DNA from 2 places in the Paenibacillus sp. YSY-4.3 genome. Region 1 is predicted to be linked to the other one. Evidence: a T-box and tRNA genes for the amino acid it is inferred to sense, from the RefSeq annotation. Region 1 holds a T-box; the other holds one or more tRNA genes.
The links. The T-box of region 1 lies ahead of leuS (leucine--tRNA ligase). A T-box ahead of a tRNA ligase gene usually reads a tRNA of that ligase, here a tRNA-Leu.

Region 1 (10,014 bases):
CTAATTGCGATTCAATGGGTGTGGGTCGCGGTTCTATGGCTGCTTGGCAGATGGATGTGGTCGTGGGCCGTACGGCAAATAACGATTCATGGGGGCTAGATATAGAATGAACAGATCACCGCGAAGAATCGTATTTTTATATTGGAGATTATTCAGTCAGCAGTTGAAGGCCATGATGGAATATTCCGCGGACTTCTATATCATGATCGGTGCCGCCGCCATGACCCAGATTACCGGGTTCTTGTTTTTGTGGGTTGTTTTCTCACGGATTCCGGACATTCAGGGCTGGCAATTTTGGGAGGTGGCCTTCATGTATGCCGTGGTTTATGTCTCAGAAGGCATAGGCTCCTTATTCTTTGAAGGGACGTGGCGCATGCTGCGGCTGGTCAATATGGGCGAACTGGACCATTATTTGGTGCGCCCGATGCCGATAGCGCTGCAAATTTTCTGCACGGGAATCGGCATGAACGGCTTGGGCAATATCGTAATTGGCGGAACGATTATGGTGCTGGCCCTATCGCATATCGAAATAGCCTGGAGCCTGACCACGGTTGGGATGGCTGTCGTCCTGCTTGGGTCAGCAATGATCATCCGGGTAGCGATTAACCTGGCTGCTAACTGCTCGGCCTTCTGGATTCGCAACAGCGGCAATGCGTTTCCGATTATGATTCATAATTTAAGCGAATTCGCGAAATATCCGATGACCATTTTCTCGCAGGGATTGCAGCTTTTTATTTCCATCGTCGTTCCTTTTGCGTTCGTTAGTTTTGTTCCGGCTGCTGCGCTGTTCGGCAAAGCATCCTGGAGCTACCTGGGCTGGTTCAGCCCGCTTGTAGCCTTGTACTGCTGGGGATTTGCCCTGCTCCTACTGCGCATCGGCTTGCGGAGGTATGAGAGCGCTGGAAATTAACGATCCGTTCCCATTGACGATGCGGACGCAGTTTTATATAATGGTTGGTAATTAAAAATGGATAAATAGGAACTTTGAAGAGGAATAATAGTTTGGATTCTGCCACCCAGAGAGCCGGTGCATGGTGCAAGCCGGTTGGAGAATGCAAATGAACTCGCCTTGGAGTTATGATGCAATGGGACTTTGCGTTTGCGTTTGGCTGCGTATACTGTCTCGGAAACATCATCGTCTTGCCCGCGTTAAGGGTGCAAAGGGAGCGGATGGCAAAGCATGCCGGAAGCTAACTAGGGTGGTACCACGGGAATACTCCTCTCGTCCCTAGCGATGATACGCTATGGGTCGGGAGGTTTTTCTTTTGGTGGCCAGTTTACTTAGAAATACGTCGATCGACGTGTTTATCCACTGAAGGGAGTTTATGATCATGAGCAATAACAATCAATCTCACGATGTATACCGTGCCCAGGCGATTGAGCCGAAATGGCAGGCATACTGGGATGAGCAGCAAACATTCAAAACCGGGGAGGAGCCGGGCAAACCGAAATTTTATGCGCTGGATATGTTCCCGTATCCATCTGGTGCAGGTCTTCACGTAGGCCATCCGGAGGGATATACGGCGACGGACATCGTCTCGCGGTATAAGCGGATGCGCGGATTTAACGTGCTTCATCCTATGGGCTGGGATGCATTCGGCCTGCCTGCGGAGCAGCATGCTCTCGATACGGGTGAGCATCCCCGCGACATTACGGTTAAGAACATCAATAACTTCCGGCGCCAGATTAAGTCGCTAGGCTTCTCCTATGACTGGGATCGGGAGATCAGTACGACGGATCCGGAATATTATAAATGGACGCAATGGATTTTCATCCAGCTCTACAATAAAGGCCTCGCTTATGTAGCCGAGGTGCCTGTCAACTGGTGTCCGGCTCTCGGAACTGTCCTTGCCAACGAAGAGGTTATCGACGGCAAGAGCGAACGCGGGGGACACCCAGTTATCCGCAAGCCGATGCGCCAATGGGTATTGAAGATTACCGAATATGCTGAGCGCCTGCTGGAGGATCTGGAGGAGCTCGATTGGTCGGAGAGCATCAAGGATATGCAGCGCAACTGGATTGGCAAGTCCGAAGGAGCGGAGGTCGTATTCCAGATCGAAGGAAGCGATGAGACGCTGACAGTGTTCACGACGCGTCCGGATACTTTGTTTGGAGCCAGCTACGCCGTGCTTGCGCCAGAGCATGAGCTGGTGGAGAAAATCACGACGGAAGCCCAGCGCGCAGCGATATCCGATTACCGGGAGCAGGCTGCCCGCAAGAGCGATCTGGAGCGCACGGATTTGGCGAAAGAGAAAACCGGCGTCTTTACCGGAGCTTATGCGATCAATCCGGTGAGCGGCGAGAAGCTGCCGATCTGGATTGCGGATTATGTGCTGGCCGGTTATGGGACGGGCGCGATTATGGCCGTTCCTGGACACGACGAGCGGGACTATGAATTTGCGAAGCAGTTCGGTCTGCCGATCATCGAGGTCGTAGAGGGCGGAAATGTTGCGGAAGAAGCATATGCTGGGGACGGCGCGCACATCAATTCCGATTTCCTGAACGGACTGCGCAACGAAGAGGCGATTAAGAAGATGATCGCTTGGCTGGAGGAGAACGGCAAAGGCCGCGGGAAAGTAAGCTACCGTCTGCGCGATTGGCTGTTTAGCCGCCAGCGCTATTGGGGAGAGCCGATTCCGATCCTGCATCTCGAGGACGGCACGATGAAGCCGGTACCGGAAGATCAACTGCCGGTGCTTCTGCCGGAGGTCGATCATATCGAGCCATCCGGTACGGGTGAGTCGCCGCTTGCTAACGTGACGGAATGGGTGAATACGACGGATCCTGAGACGGGCCTTCCGGCTCAACGCGAGACGAATACGATGCCGCAATGGGCGGGAAGCTGCTGGTACTATTTGCGGTACATTGATCCGCACAACGATAAGGAGCTGTGCTCGAAGGAGAAGCAGGAGCAGTGGCTGCCGGTTGACCTGTACATCGGCGGAGCCGAGCACGCGGTGCTTCATCTGCTCTACGCCCGCTTCTGGCATAAGGTCTTGTACGACCTGGGCGTCGTGTCTACGAAGGAGCCGTTCCACAAGCTGGTCAACCAAGGGATGATTCTCGGCACGAACAACGAAAAAATGAGTAAATCCCGCGGCAACGTCATCAATCCGGACGTCATCGTGAACGAGTACGGCGCTGATACGCTGCGCGTCTACGAGATGTTCATGGGTCCGCTGGAGGCGACTAAGCCATGGAATACAAGCGGAGTAGAGGGAACACATCGTTTCTTGTCCCGGATCTGGCGCCTGTTCGTCGCCGAGGATGGCAGCCTGAACGCGAAAATTACTGACGGCGAAGGCTCGGATGATTTCAAACGCACCTGGCATAAGACGATCAAGAAAGTGACCGAAGATTTCGAGGCGCTGCGCTTCAATACGGCGATCAGCCAACTGATGATCTTCGTGAACGATGCCTATAAAACGGACGTTGTCCCGAAAGCCGCAGCGGCTAATTTCGTGCAAATGCTGTCTCCGCTGGCTCCGCATTTGGCGGAAGAGCTGTGGGAGCGCCTCGGCCATAACGAGAGCGTTACTTATGAGCCATGGCCGGTATTTGACGAGGCTTGGACGGTCGATTCCGAAGTGGAAATCGTCGTGCAGGTGAATGGCAAAATCGTGGATCGCACCAAAGTCGCCAAGGATCTTGACCAGGCAGCAATGCAGGAGCACAGCATGGCTTTGCCGAACGTGAAGCAGGCTATTGAAGGAAAGACCGTTCGCAAAGTAATCGCAGTTCCGGGTAAGCTCGTCAACATCGTAGTCGGCTAGAGCGCTTCAGATTTATCTGACCCGGAATCGCTATGGTCGGAGCTGGCAGAGCTGCTTGCGGCAGGTACGGAGGTGCCAAATAGGGCGGCCAGCTTGGCCAGATCGGCCTCGTGCTTCCGCTGCGTTGCCTCGATCAGGCTTGGAAATACGTCCTGCAGCCGCTCCTCCAGGATAGCCAGTCCTTCGGCGGTCACGCCGCCAGGGACGGCAACGCGGCGCTGCAACTGCTCTGGCGTCAGGCCGCCTTCCGTTAAGAGCCGGCCTGTGCCGAGCAGCATTTCCGCGCTAAGGCCTAGCGCTGCTGGCATGCTGATGCCGGTCATTTGCGCCGCCGCTTTGGCCCATTGCTGGATGATGAAGCTCACGAAGGCAGGGCCGCAGCTTGATATGTCGGAGGCGATTCTCGTCTCCGACTCTTTGATTGGGGTCGGCCTGCTAATCGAGGACATGAGCTGCTCCAGCAGCAGCCGGTCCTCCGGCTGAACCCGCTCCCCGTAAATGCAGAGCGAGGCGCCGCTATGTACGGAATGAGTAATGCTGGGGATGATTTTGGCGATTTTGGCAGGGACCTGCTTCTCCAGCACGGAGATAAGCACAGGGCTTGTAATGGAGATGACCAGTTGCGTCTCGAGGAGTACACTGCGAATTTCCGCGATAACTTCCGGGAAGTGATGGGGTTTAACGCATATAAATACGATATCACTTCCTTGGGCTGCTTCGGCATTGCTTGCCGCGACGTTTAGGCCGGCATGCCGCAGAGCCAGCATTTCCGCTTTGTCCTTGCTGCGGTTGCTGACGTACAAGTTATGCGGGTACAGTGCACCGGAACGCAGAAAAGCTTCAATGAGCAAGCTTCCCATCGATCCCGTTCCGATGAAAGCGACTTTCATCCTGTTTCCCCCTTTCGTGCTAACGCACAAAAATATTCGTCGTTTAAATATATATGCATCTTGATGGGATCTTCATGACATTTTGGACAGATTCTTTTGAGATTGGAGCGATGAAATTGAAACGGGAGTACGTATTGACAGCGGTTGTATCGGCTGTAATCGGGGCGGGCTTGATGCTTTTAGCCGTTGGCGGCAGCCGTCCTGCTGGCATTGAAGGCTGGGTGCCAGTAAGCCGCGAGGTTGCTGCTGCGATGGCCGGCGATAGAGGGCAGGGGGCTGCTTCAGCGGCTACGGCGGAAGCGGGGGCAGGCCAGGCGCAGGCGGCAGGACGGGATGTTCTGGCCGCGGATAGCAGCGCTATCGTGCCGGATTCTGGCGCAGATGAAGCCGGGAAGGCGGACATGCCGGAGCAGAGCGGTGCGGGCTCTGCCGTACCGCCGGCATCTGACAGCGGCGCAGCCACGGTACCGCCGCAGCCGCCTGCCGAGCCGTCGCCGCAGGATGGGCTGGTGAGCGTAAATACGGCGAACAGTTCGCAGCTACAGACTATTCCGGGCATCGGTGAGAAGAAAGCGCAGGCGATCTTAGACTATCGGAATCAACACGGCTCTTTTAATTCCTTGAGTGATTTGAAGAAGGTGAAGGGCATCGGGGAGAAAGTGTTCCAGAAAATGAAGCCTTATATCAAACTGTAAGAGGAGAATTAAAGGATGAGTCCAGATACACGCAAAGATTGGGATACGTATTTCATGGATATCGCTTATATGGTATCCACGAGATCGCGCTGCAACCGGCGGCATGTGGGGGCCGTGCTTGTCCAGGGGAAGAAACTTCTCGGAACAGCATATAACGGCGCCCCGTCAGGAGTGCCTGACTGTTCGGAGGCGGGCTGCATGATTGCTGAGGAATACGAAGTGGTGACGGCAGGCGGCCAGGAAACAATGGTCAAGAAACAGCGCTGCGTCCGCACGATCCACGCGGAGCAGAACCTGCTGCTGTTTACCGACCGGATCGACCGGGAGGGCTCCAGCGTCTATGTGACCGATGAGCCGTGCTGGACATGCGCCAACATGCTGGCGAACAGCGGGATCACTGAAATTATTTTTCACCGTCCTTATCCGAAGGACACAGGCAAGGTTAAGGCGATGATGGCCCAGAAGGGGATTGCCTTCCGGCGCCTGGAATCGTATCAGCCTCCGAAGGAAACGGATGGACGGGTTGAGGATTAGAGTATAGAAGCATAAGAGCATTAGAGATGAAGGAAGAACCTCGTCTGCTGCGGCAGATTGGGGTTCTTTTTTTGCATTGGGGGAACCTGGCAAGGTTCGGATTAAGTCATTTTTTTGGAGAGGAGTTCGAGTGATGCGCCACAGGCCTTTAGTAATGGCGGTATGCAGCTGGATCGCCGGCAGCGCTCTGGCCTATTTGCACGATGGCTCTGCTTTTTGGCTGTTTTGGGCGGGGATATGGCTTGTCCTTCCCTTGCTGGGCTGGATTTTCGGCTGCCCGTGGAAAAAGCTGCTTATTTACGGACTGATGTTCTCGCTCGGGGCTGCTTATTGGTCGTACCATGACGGGAGAAATGTGAGCAGGCTGTCCGAATGGATGACCGCGAGCGACTTAGGTGCGGCTGCCGTCTCCGGGTCAGGACAGGTGCAAGTTCGGGGAATGCTGCTGTCTCCGGTGGAAGTGGACGGCGACCGCGCGGATTTTACGCTTCGCATTGAATCGGTATCTTTTACGGGTCAAGATTCAAGCCGCAGAATCGAAGACGCAGACGGAGAGAAGCTGATCGTGCAGCTGCGGCTGGCAGCTTTGGAGGAAGATGCGGTGGCAAACGAGTGGCGAAGAGGCCAGCGGATAGAGCTGGAGGGAACATTGGAGAGGCCGAATACGGCCCGTAATTTTGGCGGCTTCGACTATCGCGGTTATTTACGAATTCAAAGGGTTCACTGGATTCTTAAAGCCGTTGGCACTTCCACCGTGAAGGTCGAGGCGGACAGCAGGATTAGTCCGGCTATGCTGCTAGGAAAGGTTGACTCCGCTCGAAAGGTGCTTGGAGAGCGCATCGAGCGATTGTTCCCGGACTGGCAGGCGGGATATATGAAAGGGCTATTGATCGGCCTGGCCAGCGAGCTTGAGCCCGAGAAGTACGCGCAATTTTCCCAGCTTGGACTGACACATATTTTGGCCATTTCCGGCAGCCACGTGGCTATTAATGTAAGCTTGATTTTTGGCTTGCTGCGGCTGTGCCGGTTAACCAAAGAAAACGCCTATCGGATTGTGTTCTCGTTCATCCCCGTGTATGTGCTCATTACGGGATTTTCGCCCTCCGTAATCCGCTCGGGATTCATGACGATGATCGGAATATATTTATTGCGGCGCGGCTTCCTGAAGGACGGATTAAACATCTTGTCTGCGGTTGCTCTGTTGATGCTGCTATGGGAGCCTTACTACATGCTGAACGTGAGCTTTCAGCTTTCATTTATCGTGACGGCAGGGCTAATTGTATTCGTTCCCTTGCTCATGCCCTATCTTCGCTGGCTGCCCGCCAAGGTCGCCGGGGCCGCCGCGATAACGGTCGCTGCGCAAATCGTTTCTTTTCCGCTAACCATTTATTATTTCAACCAATTTTCGCTCTTATCTTTGGCGGCCAATATGCTGCTTGTCCCGATCATCGGGATGATCGCTCTGCCCGGCGGCACGGCGGCTCTGCTGCTAAGCGCATTGTGGCTGCCCCTCGGGGAATGGATCGCTTATCCGGTCCGGCTCCTGAACACTGCCACGTTCATCGTGACGGAATGGCTGAATGCGCGCAGCGGGTTCATGACTTACTGGAAATCTCCTTCGTTAACGTGGATTGCCGTATTCTATGCTGCTTGTTATTTGCTGCTGTACGCTAGGCACCGCAGCCGCATTATTCGTCAGGCTGACATGGAAGCCAGTGACGATACGCAGCCGCTCGGCCCATTGGCGAAGCAGCGGGCGTGGAAAGGCCACCGCAGCGGAAAATGGCGGAACGTCGCCGAAATTCGCCCTGAACAGCTGATGCAGGGTGGGCTTGCTGGCTTGCTGCTCGTCCAATTATATTTAGGATATCAGCCTTTAAATATTAAGGGCAGGGGACATGTCCAGTTCATCGATGTGGGACAAGGAGATTGCGCCTTGATTACTACGCCGGCCGGCCGGAATATTCTTGTGGACGGGGGAGGCACCGTTTCGTTCCGCAAACCGGAGGAGGCTTGGCGGAATCGTCGCGAGCCCTTTGAAGTAGGGGCCAAGACCGTCGTTCCTTTATTGAAAAAACGCGGGATCAACCGGCTGGATGCGATCATTCTTACGCACGGCGATCAGGATCATGCCGGAGGGCTGCAGGCGGTGCTCGAACAGTTTCCGGTGGATTCGATGCTTATTAACGGAACACTTAGCGATTCAAGCACAATCGCCAAACTGTTGGATACGGCGCTTCATAAGGGAATACCGATCTATGCCGCCAGGCAAGGAATGGGCTTAAAGTTCGATACATTGACCGAGCTGCGGGTTTTGTCGCCTGAAACGGGTGCATCGCCTAAGGAGCGAATTCTCTATAGCAAAGATCAGAATCATGAATCGGTCGTATTTGTATTACAAATGGCCGGAGCGACGTTTCTGTTTACGGGAGATATGGATGAAGCAGCTGAGCAGCGGGTTCTGGAGGAGCTTACCCGTGAGAGCCAGACTAGTATTTTGTCCAGTAGCTTGTCTTCTACTTATATAGATATCATGAAAATCGCCCATCATGGCAGTAAGACTTCGACATCCCTGGAATGGCTAGAATACTGGCGACCTGCGGCGGCCGTCATATCGGCTGGGGCTTCCAACAGCTACGGCCATCCCCATCCGTCCGTAGTAGAACGCATCGCTTCTTTGGGCAGCGGGATCTATCGAACGGATCAACAAGGAGAGGTGCAGATGGAAGTGGAAAACGGCCGCATTCGCGTGCGGTCCAAGTTGTTTACTCCGTGATGACGGGCTTCGTTTTTTCTGGTATTCTTAGGTGAGATTCAGGCCTTTATATGATAATGTAAGACTTTACTACTAAAAATTTCTAACAAAAATAGTAACAACATTGCAACATATCGCCTGTCGATATCGTCTGTAAGGTTGCAAGGAAGGGGGAGCCATTGTGGTGGAGCAGGAACTCATCAGAGCCGCTCAAACGGGCGATCGCGACGCTCTAATCACCCTATTGCGAGAAATAGAAAACCAAGTATACCGCACGGCCTATTATATTTTGAATGATGAGCAAGATGCGCATGATGCGGCCCAGGAAGCGCTGATCCGGATTTATACGAAAATCGATACTTATGAGGAAAAGGCCCAATTTAAAACCTGGGTGCAGCGGATTGTGACAAATATCTGCATCGACAAGTTTCGCCGAAAAAAACCGACGGTATCGATCGAAGAGCACGAGATCGTGTTTGAAGGCAAGGATAATGTCGAGCGTGAAGTGATGTCCGGCTATATTGCGCAGGATATCCGCGAGGCGATCGATCAGCTTCCCGAGCATCATCGCTCCGTTGTGGTGCTGCGGTATTTGCAGGACTTTTCGTATAACGAAATCGCTGAGAGCATGAATTTGCCGCTGAATACGGTGAAATCGTATTTATTCAGGGCAAGGCAGCAGCTTCAGCATCTACTCCAAGATTATCAGAAAGGTGGTGTGTCAGGATGAAATGCGCGGAGGTGGTGGAATGGATGCACCGGTATGTCGACCATGACTTAAATGACGAGGAAACATCTTTACTATTCGAGCATATTCGCGAATGCAGCGATTGTGCCGAGGAATTTGAGCTTCTGAACGAGTTATCAGCAAAACTCAGCGAGCTCCCGGATGTAACCCCGCGCTTTAGCCTTGTTGATCGGATCATGCCGCAGTTAGACGAGATTGACCGGGCCCGCCTTGAAGAGGGGAGCGCGGTGGAGAACGATGGCATTCTCGGATCGGTAGCTGCGCAGGCGGCGGCCAGCTCGAGCAGCATGCGGAGCAGAAGCAATAGCAAGGCAGCGCAGCGCAGCCGGAGCCGCAGATTCCGGACGGGGATTTTCGGCACGGTTGCAGCAGCGGTCATATTGGGTATTTTCATCACGCAATATGAGCCGCGAACGATTCCGAACGCGGAATTGTCGACGGCTAATCAAAGCGCGGAATCCTTGAATCAACCATCTTCAGGCAATGAGTTTTCCACGCGCAGCTTAGAGGAAGCCGAGAATCAAGCTTCCTCGGGAGCGGCTGGGAATTCAGGCGCACTTCAAGACGCAATCCCGGGCAGTACGGGAGAGATGAACTCCCTTAACCGTGACGGTCAGCC
Region 2 (10,014 bases), on a different contig from region 1:
GGCGGTTCGATTCCGTCCCGAGCCACCATGATTTACTTGATAATTGAAAACGCCGGTGTAGCTCAATTGGTAGAGCAACTGACTTGTAATCAGTAGGTTGGGGGTTCAAGTCCTCTCGCCGGCACCACATGGAGGCTTAGCGAAGTGGCCAAACGCAGCAGACTGTAAATCTGTTCTCGTACGAGTTCGGTGGTTCGAATCCATCAGCCTCCACCAGTTTTACCACATAGGGGCATAGTTTAAAGGTAGAACAGCGGTCTCCAAAACCGTTAGTGTGGGTTCAATTCCTGCTGCCCCTGCCAGTAAAACAATAGAATACTTTTTAATTATGGCGGTCGTGGCGAAGGGGTTAACGCACCGGATTGTGGCTCCGGCATTCGTGGGTTCAAGTCCCATCGATCGCCCCATTTTTATCTTAAAAATCATATATTGGGGATTAGCCAAGCGGTAAGGCAACGGACTTTGACTCCGTCATTCCATAGGTTCGAATCCTATATCCCCAGCCATATGTTGCGGACGTGGCTCAGCGGTAGAGCATCGCCTTGCCAAGGCGAGGGTCGCGGGTTCGATTCCCGTCGTCCGCTCCATTTTTTTATCTGGCGCCATAGCCAAGTGGTAAGGCACAGCTCTGCAAAAGCTTTATCCCCAGTTCGAGTCTGGGTGGCGCCTCCATTATTTCCCTGCGGGAGTGGCGGAATCGGCAGACGCACAGGACTTAAAATCCTGCGGTAGGTGACTATCGTACCAGTTCAAGTCTGGTCTTCCGCACTTGTTAAGAGATGAATTTTAGTATGCCGATGTGGTGGAATTGGCAGACACGCCGCACTCAAAATGCGGTGCCGAGAGGCTTGCCGGTTCGAGTCCGGCCATCGGTATTATTGATAAGAAGGTATATGAAATTGCTTCCAGAAGCAATTTCATATACCTTTTTTCTTATGGCTAATATTTGGAGAATTGAAATTTGACTTTGAGCACCGTAAGGTAAATTTTGATTAGGGAAACGATGAGTAAGTTATCGTAATTAAAGGAGGCGTAATACGAGATGAATCATATTCAATCTACGGTTACCTTGTCGAATGGAAAGCAAATGCCGTGGGCTGGGCCTCGGTGTCTTTAAGATGAGTGATGGGCAGGAGGTCACCGATTCTATAGAAGCCGCTATCCGTAACGGTTATAGAAGTATTGACACAGCTTCGTTATACCAGAATGAAGAAGGGGTAGGCCAAGCCATTAAGGCTTCCAGCAATCCCCGCGAAGAATTGTTTATTACTACGAAGGTCTGGAACTCCGATCAAGGCTATGATAGTACGCTGAAGGCTTTTGATACAAGCATGGGCAAGCTTGGCCTGGATTATCTGGATCTCTATTTAATTCATTGGCCGGTTAAAGGCAAATATAAAGAAACATGGAAGGCGCTTGAGAAATTACATAAAGATGGGCGTGTCCGCTCTATTGGCGTTTCTAACTTCCAGATTCATCATTTGGAAGACCTGCTGGCAGACGCGGAGGTAAGACCGGTAGTCAATCAGGTGGAGCTGCATCCGCTGCTTAGCCAAGTTGAGCTGAGAGAATACTGCAAAGCGCAAGGAATCCAAATCGAAGCCTGGTCGCCTCTTGCTCAAGGCAAGCTGCTGGATAACGAAGTGTTGAAAGCGATCGGGGTAAAATACGGCAAGTCGACGGCACAGGTCATTATTCGTTGGGATATCCAGCATGAAATTGTAACCATTCCAAAGTCATCCAATGCGGAGCGGATTGTTGAAAATGCCAATGTGTTCGACTTCGAGTTGACTGCAGATGAAATGAAGCAAATTGATAGCTTGAACCAAAATCAGCGCGTCGGTCCTGATCCGGATAACTTCGACTTCTAGTTTTAGCTTTGTCCGTATTTAGAATGCCAGTAATAATAAAAAAGAAGCGCTCTAAGTTCATTCGAGACTTAGGGCGCTTCTTTATGTCGTCAAAGAGGCATGAAGCTTCTGTTGCAGACTTTGTATGATGTTTGAACGAAAATACTAAGCACTTCCATTCAGCAAAATCTGACGAATTTGCTGCTGATGCAGGCGCTCGCCGATTACGACAACCAATGCGCCCGCTGTAAGAAGCAGATCCGGTCCTGGGTTAATGTGTTTGGAATGATTGCTCTCAACGACGGCAATAATCGTGGCACTGGAGCGCTGACGTACGCGCAGCTCACCGATCGTCTTGCCGATCGCTTTGTAATGAGGTTCAAGTTTGTACCATTCGATAATGAGATCGCCTAACGCGACTTCGATATTCTCCAAAGGAGTCGGCTTGTAAGTGACTCCCCCAATAATCGCGGAGACATACCGAGCTTCCTCATCGGTTAGAGATATTTTGGAGATGCTGTCGTCAGGGTTATCAGCTTCATAGTGATAAACTTCACGACGACCGTCATCATGGATAGTAATGGCCAATTTCTCGCCGCTGCGAGTTTCGACTTCGAATTTCTTGCCGATGCCCGGCAATTCGGTTTCTTTAAGATTCATTAGCTTCCGACCTCCAATATAAGAGATGTTATTTGTATAAGTTGTGTTTAATACAACCGCCGATCTTTCCTTCACGAACATGGGCGATAATTCTTTGTTATCTATCATTTACATGTTAATCAAGCTGCATAAATGCTAGTAAATTTGATGGGTAACAGAAGGATTCGCTTCATGAGTTGATAGAAGAAAGGACGGAAATAGATCCCTGCCAAAGCAAGCAAACCACTGGCTGCAGCGGGGATGATTAACAGGTAAAACGGGGATTGATCGTTGCTAATCTTGGCATGTGTCAGCGGCAAATGGGCTGCCTTGTTCTCCGACTTGCGAAGGGGCTCGTCAGCTGCAACGGCCGACTGTTCCAAACTAACGACATGTCCTGAATTTAGAGCAGGATGAGGAATAAAGAAAATCATGAATAGCGCAAAAACAGAGGCAGTAAACCATACCATCGTTCGCCGAATATGTATCATGATGCCTATCCCCTCTCTAAAATAGCTGCTAACCTTAAGGATAGCATACAATCCTCAGTATCTCAAAAGAATGATGATAAATTATTCGCCCATTTTCAAGGAAATCTTTCCGAGTGGGAGAACGGTGCGATCCGGATGTATTCCCGGGGCTGAAATGCAGTTGGGTTTCTTAATCCGATATTCAATTGCTGTAAATACAAGTGCGATTGCTCTAAGGACATGAGCAGCGACAGATGACGGGCATGAAACACAGCGCCGCACATAATCACGAGAAATATGGACGAACAGACAAGGATTTGGCGGACCGGCATGGAAATCACTCTCCTTCACTATAGAAAGTGATTTCCTTAATGAGCTATATATATACAGTTGGAATCGGGTTTACAACCACTCAAAAAAAGGATATACTTTTGGATGTGCCTCATATAATTTGTAACTTCAACCACATATTTATTTATCGGAGGAGCCTGCCAAATGCGGGCTCTTTTTGTGTTTTTTCAGCTATACGCTATTTATGTTCCGATGTGAATATGGCAAAGCTGATGAGACACGGGTTATACCGCGATGAAGGAGGAAAACTGTTGTCTACGTTGCACGCAGCAATCATATTACCATTACTGCTGGCTGCAGGTGTACCGCTGCTGAAAAAGCTTCCGGGAAAGCCGCATCCGGGCTGGGCTGTTCTCTTGGGGCCTGCCGCTCTCTTTATTTATTTTCTGAGACAAGTTCCGTTCGTTCAATCGGGTAACGGGTTCGTAGCCACGATCCCGTGGATACCTTCGTTGGGTATCGAATTTACCGTACTGCTTGACGGATTGTCTATGTTATTCACTTTGCTCATTTCGGGGATCGGAACGCTGGTCGTACTCTATTCTATTTTTTATATGGATAAGGAAAAAGAGGCCGTACACCGTTTCTACGTATTCCTGCTCCTATTCATGGGGGCAATGCTGGGCGTTGTTCTATCGGACAATCTGATTGTTCTTTACGGTTTCTGGGAACTGACGAGCATCTCTTCTTTTTTGCTGATCGCTTTCTGGCATTACCGGGAGCGTTCAAGATACGGTGCGTTCAAATCCATGCTCATCACAGTGTTCGGTGGTCTGGCGATGCTAGCTGGCTTCGTGCTGATCTATATGATGACGGGCACGTTCTCGGTGAGAGAAATCATTCAGAGCACAGATATGATCATCGGCCATCCGCTGATGCTTCCTGCACTGCTGCTGGTGCTGCTCGGAGCATTTACAAAGTCCGCCCAGTTCCCGTTTCATATCTGGCTGCCGGATGCCATGGAGGCACCGACGCCAGTGAGCGCTTATTTGCACTCCGCAACGATGGTCAAGGCCGGGTTATACCTCGTGGCAAGATTTACACCTGTATTTTCCGGACAAGCGGCCTGGTTCTGGCTTGTATCTGGCGTAGGGCTAATCACGCTGATTTTTGGTTCGTTCAAGGCGATCAAGCAAACGGACTTGAAAGCGATGCTCGCCTTTTCCACCATTAGCCAGCTAGGATTGATCATGGCTCTGCTTGGGCTTGGCTCTGCTTCGGGTTATTATCCAGACATCCAGCAATCCTTGTACTATTCCAAGGCGACTATGGCCGCCATTTTCCATTTGATGAATCACGCCGTATTTAAGGGAGCGTTATTCATGGTCGTAGGAATCGTGGATCATGAGACGGGAACGAGGGACATCCGCAAGCTGGGTGGGTTAATGCAACTTATGCCCGTCACGTTCTCGGTTGCTGTCATCGGTACATTATCGATGGCTGGGATACCGCCATTCGGGGGATTCCTCAGTAAAGAAATGTTCTTTACAGCGGTCCTGAATACGCGCGAAATGGGTATATGGAGCATGAATACCTGGAGTAGTCTGTTTCCGTTGATTGCTTGGATTGCCAGCGTCTTTACCTTTGCTTACAGCATGGTGCTGCTGTTTAGGACATTTGCAGGAAAGTTCAAGCCGGAGCAGTTGAAAAAGCAGCCGCATGAGGCTCCGGTCGGCATGCTCATACCGCCAGTGGTCTTGGCCGCCCTCGCGCTTGTGTTCGGGGTGTTTCCAGGCCTGCTGTCGTACTCGTTAATCGAGCCGGCAATGGCTGCGATCCTGCCGGGCTTGCTCGCCCCAGGGGAGAAATTCCTCGTATCCATTCAGTTCTGGCATGGCTGGACACTGGAGGTATTTATGACGCTGGGCGTCATTGCTGTGGGCATTTTGGTATTCGCGCTGCAGCCTAAGGTTAAAGCATTGAACAGTCCTTGGTTTGCCCGCTTTTCACTTAACGGCGTGTACGATACGGGATTAAGGACCATGGAGCGATCGTCGCAGTGGCTGACGAATAAATATATGACGGGTTCGGTACGGCATTACTTGATTTATATTTTTACATTTTTCGTACTTATGCTTGGGGCCATTATGTTTGCATTTGACGGCTTCAGTCTGGATAGCAGCAGTTATGCCCCGGTTACGGTTTATGAGGCGGCTATTTTGCTTGCGCTTATTATAGCCGCGATCGCGGTGCCATTCGTCAATTCACGCTTGCTGGCAATCATTTTGACGGGGGCCGTTGGCTATATGGTTACTTTGTTCTTCGTCATCTTCCGAGCACCGGATCTTGCGCTCACCCAGCTCATCGTGGAGACGGTATCGGTCACGCTATTCCTGCTCTGCTTTTATCATTTGCCGAAGCTTAAGAAGGAGCTGTCTGTTCGAAGATTCAAGCTGACGAATTTTCTGATTTCCCTGGGTGTAGGCGTGATGGTTACTCTAATTGCGCTCAGTGCTTTAAGCGAGGGGAATAACCACCCCTTTGAGTCGATATCGAAGTTTTTCCTGGAGGCAAGCTACACGCTGGCTGGCGGAAAAAATGTCGTCAACGTCATCCTGGTGGACTTCCGCGGCTTCGATACGATGCTGGAAATCGTGGTGCTCGGCATTGCCTCGCTTGGCATCTATGCGATGATCCGCTTGAATTTAAACGAGGGCCAGGAGCCGCTCGCTCCGCGCACTAGCTTTAAGGAACAACAAGCGAGAGGCAAGATTATGCCGCTAAGAAGCAATGATGTCATTCTGCGGATGACCTCGAGGGTGGCCATGTTCATCATCCTGACCTTCTCCCTGTATTTATTTTTTGCCGGCCACAATAACCCGGGAGGCGGGTTCATCGGCGGACTGATGACTTCGGCTGCGCTTGTGCTGCTCGCAATCGCCTATGGACTAGAGGTTATGCGCAGCATCGTTCCGCTTAATTTCCGGAAGATCATGGCTACCGGCTTGCTCATTGCCTTTTTAACGGGGCTTGGTTCACTTTGGTTCGGAGTGCCGTTCCTCAGCCATGCCTTCGGGCATGCGAATTTGCCGATCTTGGGCGAGGTAGAGCTGGCTACGGCGGTTATTTTTGACCTGGGCGTGTATTTGACGGTCGTTGGAGTTACGATGACGATAATTCTTGAGATTGGGAGGGATCGGTAATCATGGAATTAATGATGTCTATCGCCGTCGGCATTCTGTTCATGATCGGGGTATATCTGATCCTTTCCAGAAGCCTGCTTCGCATCATACTTGGAACGTCGCTGCTAACGCATGCAGTGCATTTGCTGCTGCTGACCATGGCTCGCCTGAAAAAGGGTGCGCCTCCGCTGCTCGGCGAGCACGCTTCTGCTTATACGGACCCGGTACCAGCGGCACTCATATTAACATCAATCGTAATCAGCTTCGGAGTAACATCCTTCTTCTTCGTGCTTGCCTACAAGTCATATCAAAAATTGAAGACGGATGATATGGAGCAGCTAAGGGGGGATGAAGGTGAATAATTTGCTCGTATTTCCACTTATAATTCCTCTGCTGACTGCGGTTGCTCTTATTTTTGTGCATAACCGGGTAACGCTGCAAAGGTGGATCAATGCTACAGGGGCGCTGCTGAACGTCAGTGCAGCGGTTCTTATCGTCCGGGAGGTCCGTTTGAACGGCATTCAAACTTTGCATATGGGAGGCTGGGCTCCCCCGTACGGGATCGTGTTCACTGCGGATATGCTGGCCGCGCTGCTTGTCCTGACGACAACGGTACTCAGCACGGCTTGCTTGTTCTACGCCTTCGGCAGCATCGGCAGGGATCGGGAGCGGCATTATTTCCACCCGTTTTTTCAGTTTCTGATCGTAGGCGTGAACGGTTCGTTTCTGACGGGAGATTTGTTCAACCTGTTCGTCTGCTTCGAGGTGATGCTGATCGCTTCCTACGCATTGATCGTGCTTGGGGGAACGAAACGGCAGCTGAGGGAGACGCTAAAATATATACTGATCAATATCGTGTCCTCTACTTTCTTCGTGGCTGCGATTGCTTATTTATACGGCGTTGCAGGGACGCTGAACATGGCGCATCTGTCGCTTCGCATAGCCGAAGCAGGGCAGGGCGGGGTAATCAATGTTATTGCAGTATTGTTCCTCATCGTATTTGCGCTAAAAGCGGGCCTGTTCCTGTTCTTCTGGCTTCCCGGCTCATATAGCGCTCCGCCGACGGCTGTTAAAGCTTTGTTCGGCGCATTACTGACCAAGGTGGGCATTTATGCGATTGCCCGCACCTTCAGCCTTATATTCTATCATCAGCCGGAGCTTACCCATTCGCTGATCGGTTGGATGGCCGTGCTAACGATGATACTAGGCGGGATCGGCGCGGTTGCTTATTCGGACATCCACCGGATCATCAACTACAATGTCGTGATCGGGATTGGTTTTATATCCTTCGGGATCGCTACGGCAACGAAGCAATCTTTGGACGGCGTCGTCTTCTATCTAATTCATGACATGATCGCCAAAGCGCTGCTGTTCCTGTTGGGCGGAATGCTCATCAAAGCTGCGGGTACTAGCGATTTAAGGCAAATGGGCGGCCTGATGAAGCGCTATCCGCTGCTTGGATGGATGTTCTTTATCGTAACGTTTGCGCTCGTAGGCGTGCCTCCGCTAAGCGGGTTTACGGGCAAGCTGTTAATCATCCAGGGCGGGTTTGCATCTGGGCATTATTTGTGGACGGGAATTGCGCTTGCGTCCAGCCTGATCGTGCTCTATTCGCTGATGCGGCTATTTATTGGAGCTTTCTATGGCAGCGGGGAGCAGTCTGCTGCCGTGCAGGAGCCTGTCCGGTTAAGAGGGCTGCTATCCGCAGCTGCCGCATTGTTCGTCCTTATCCTCGTTATCGGTATCGGCTCCGAGTGGGTATACTCGTATGCCTCCCAGGCCGGGAATGTTCTGGCGAACCCTGCAATTTATATTGATGCCGTGCTGAAGGAGTAGATGATATGGCGCTTCAAATTTTATTAAACTTCCTGATCGCTGTGATTTGGATGTTCCTGAACAATGATTGGTCGGTCTCCGGGCTGGTCGTGGGATATGCCATAGGATTAATCTTAATCGGTTTGTTTGGCCGCCTCTGGCCGCAGGGCTTCTATATGAGAAAGGTGTGGGCCATCCTCAAGCTGCTTGTACTATTTATTAGAGAACTGTTTAAGTCCAGTTTCGTGGTCATCGGGCAGGTTCTCTCTCCGAAGCTGAATATTCGCCCGGGTATCTTCGCTTATACGACTGAACTGAAAAGCGATTGGGAAGTCGCAATCTTGGCCAACCTGATTACCCTGACGCCGGGTACCCTGACGCTTGATGTATCAAGAGATGGATCAATCTTGTATATCCATGCGATGGATCTTGGCGATGTCGATGAGCTCTGCAGTGAAATCAGAAGCACGTTCGAAAAAGCAATCATGGAGGTGACGCGATGATGAACGGGTTGTTGTTTGCCGCGCTAGTAATTATATCGCTTGCGATACTGGGCTGCTTGTACCGGTTATTGAAGGGGCCCTCTATGGCTGACCGGATTACGTCGCTGGATACGATCGGCATCAATCTGCTGGCTATGGTAGCCGTGCTCTGCATGCTGATGAGGACGGGGGCATATTTTGAAGTCATCCTCCTGATTGGCATTCTTTCTTTTATAGGAACGACGGCCTTCGCAAGGTACATTGAGCGCGGCGTCGTCATCGAGCAGCGAGGTGATGATGATGATCGGTGAGCTTCTGATCGGCTTGCTGGTATTGTTTGGGGCTGTAGTCAGTGCGTTAAGCGCTTTTGGGCTGGTCCGGCTTCCCGATGTATATTTGCGGTCGCATGCGGCCACGAAAAGCACGACGCTCGGCGTGTTATGCATACTGAGCGGGGCCTTCTTATATTTCTTGTTCTATCTGGACCATGTGAGCGCGAAGCTGCTGCTCGGCATCGTCTTCGTCTTCATTACCGCGCCGGTGGGCGGACATTTGAACGGCAGAGCTGCCCACAGGACTGGAGTGCCTTTATGGAAGGGCAGCGTCCGAGACGATTTGAGCGAGGCCATAAGACGGGAGCAGCGGGAACGGCAAATGCAGCCGAAAAGCGAGGGGGAGCAAGAGGAAGAGGAAGAGGAAGAGCAGTAAAAGCAAGAGAAAGAGTACGATGGCAATAGCAACTGCATGGCAACTGTATAGCAACTGTAATAAGCATTAATAATGCAGGAAAAGCACGAATCGGGTAATAGCAACTTCAACAGGAATAAAGATGTGCAGCCTGCCCTGGTCCCCAGGCAGGCTGTTGACATTTATCCAGAAGGCGGAAAACCAGGGATCCAGGGTCTTAAGCCCACCTCGACTTAGGTCTAGGATGAAAAACCGTCCACAGTCCGTTTTGAATAAACGCTTTTCCACCTACAATAAGGACATAAGGTTGATACTTACGAAAGGCGGTGACTAATAAATGAGAACAAATCGATCAAGCGGTTTTGCAATTGTACTTATTGTCCTGGGGGGATTGATCCTGCTGGGCAAGCTTACCCCGCTGCTGGGCAGTCTATTCGGATTGTTGTTCGCAGTAGCATTGATCGGTCTTGGTTACTACGGTATTCGCCGGGGCAACGCTTTTTTTGGATGGATCGTCCTCCTCTTTGGGATTATATCCTTAATGAACAAAATAGCGTGGCTCATCGTACCGGCAATCGGGATCGGCTTGATCGTCTTC

Region 2: it has a tRNA-Leu gene. The T-box ahead of leuS (leucine--tRNA ligase) is inferred to sense a tRNA for this amino acid. The anticodon was not compared.

The regions. Positions count from the first base shown of each region.
Region 1 covers NZ_BAABMC010000003.1:712,299-722,312, reverse strand. Annotated here, with positions in the region: gene ACYUJT_RS14135 (ABC transporter permease) at 1-99, shown strand, start outside; gene ACYUJT_RS14130 (ABC transporter permease) at 107-910, shown strand; T-box leader at 976-1,233, shown strand; gene leuS (leucine--tRNA ligase) at 1,332-3,773, shown strand; gene comER (late competence protein ComER) at 3,770-4,663, opposite strand; gene ACYUJT_RS14115 (ComEA family DNA-binding protein) at 4,738-5,358, shown strand; gene ACYUJT_RS14110 (deoxycytidylate deaminase) at 5,374-5,892, shown strand; gene ACYUJT_RS14105 (ComEC/Rec2 family competence protein) at 6,026-8,668, shown strand; gene ACYUJT_RS14100 (RNA polymerase sigma factor) at 8,829-9,377, shown strand; gene ACYUJT_RS14095 (zf-HC2 domain-containing protein) at 9,374-10,014, shown strand, end outside.
Region 2 covers NZ_BAABMC010000005.1:96-10,109, forward strand. Annotated here, with positions in the region: tRNA gene ACYUJT_RS16630 (tRNA-Phe) at 1-28, shown strand, start outside; tRNA gene ACYUJT_RS16635 (tRNA-Thr) at 52-127, shown strand; tRNA gene ACYUJT_RS16640 (tRNA-Tyr) at 131-216, shown strand; tRNA gene ACYUJT_RS16645 (tRNA-Trp) at 229-302, shown strand; tRNA gene ACYUJT_RS16650 (tRNA-His) at 332-407, shown strand; tRNA gene ACYUJT_RS16655 (tRNA-Gln) at 431-506, shown strand; tRNA gene ACYUJT_RS16660 (tRNA-Gly) at 513-587, shown strand; tRNA gene ACYUJT_RS16665 (tRNA-Cys) at 599-672, shown strand; tRNA gene ACYUJT_RS16670 (tRNA-Leu) at 683-768, shown strand; tRNA gene ACYUJT_RS16675 (tRNA-Leu) at 794-875, shown strand; partial or broken gene ACYUJT_RS16680 (aldo/keto reductase) at 1,043-1,871, shown strand; gene ACYUJT_RS16685 (cation:proton antiporter regulatory subunit) at 2,016-2,510, opposite strand; gene ACYUJT_RS16690 (hypothetical protein) at 2,630-2,980, opposite strand; gene ACYUJT_RS16695 (hypothetical protein) at 3,076-3,291, opposite strand; gene ACYUJT_RS16700 (Na+/H+ antiporter subunit A) at 3,562-6,453, shown strand; gene ACYUJT_RS16705 (Na(+)/H(+) antiporter subunit C) at 6,456-6,794, shown strand; gene ACYUJT_RS16710 (Na+/H+ antiporter subunit D) at 6,787-8,268, shown strand; gene ACYUJT_RS16715 (Na+/H+ antiporter subunit E) at 8,274-8,750, shown strand; gene ACYUJT_RS16720 (Na(+)/H(+) antiporter subunit F1) at 8,747-9,040, shown strand; gene mnhG (monovalent cation/H(+) antiporter subunit G) at 9,024-9,437, shown strand; gene ACYUJT_RS16730 (hypothetical protein) at 9,754-10,014, shown strand, end outside.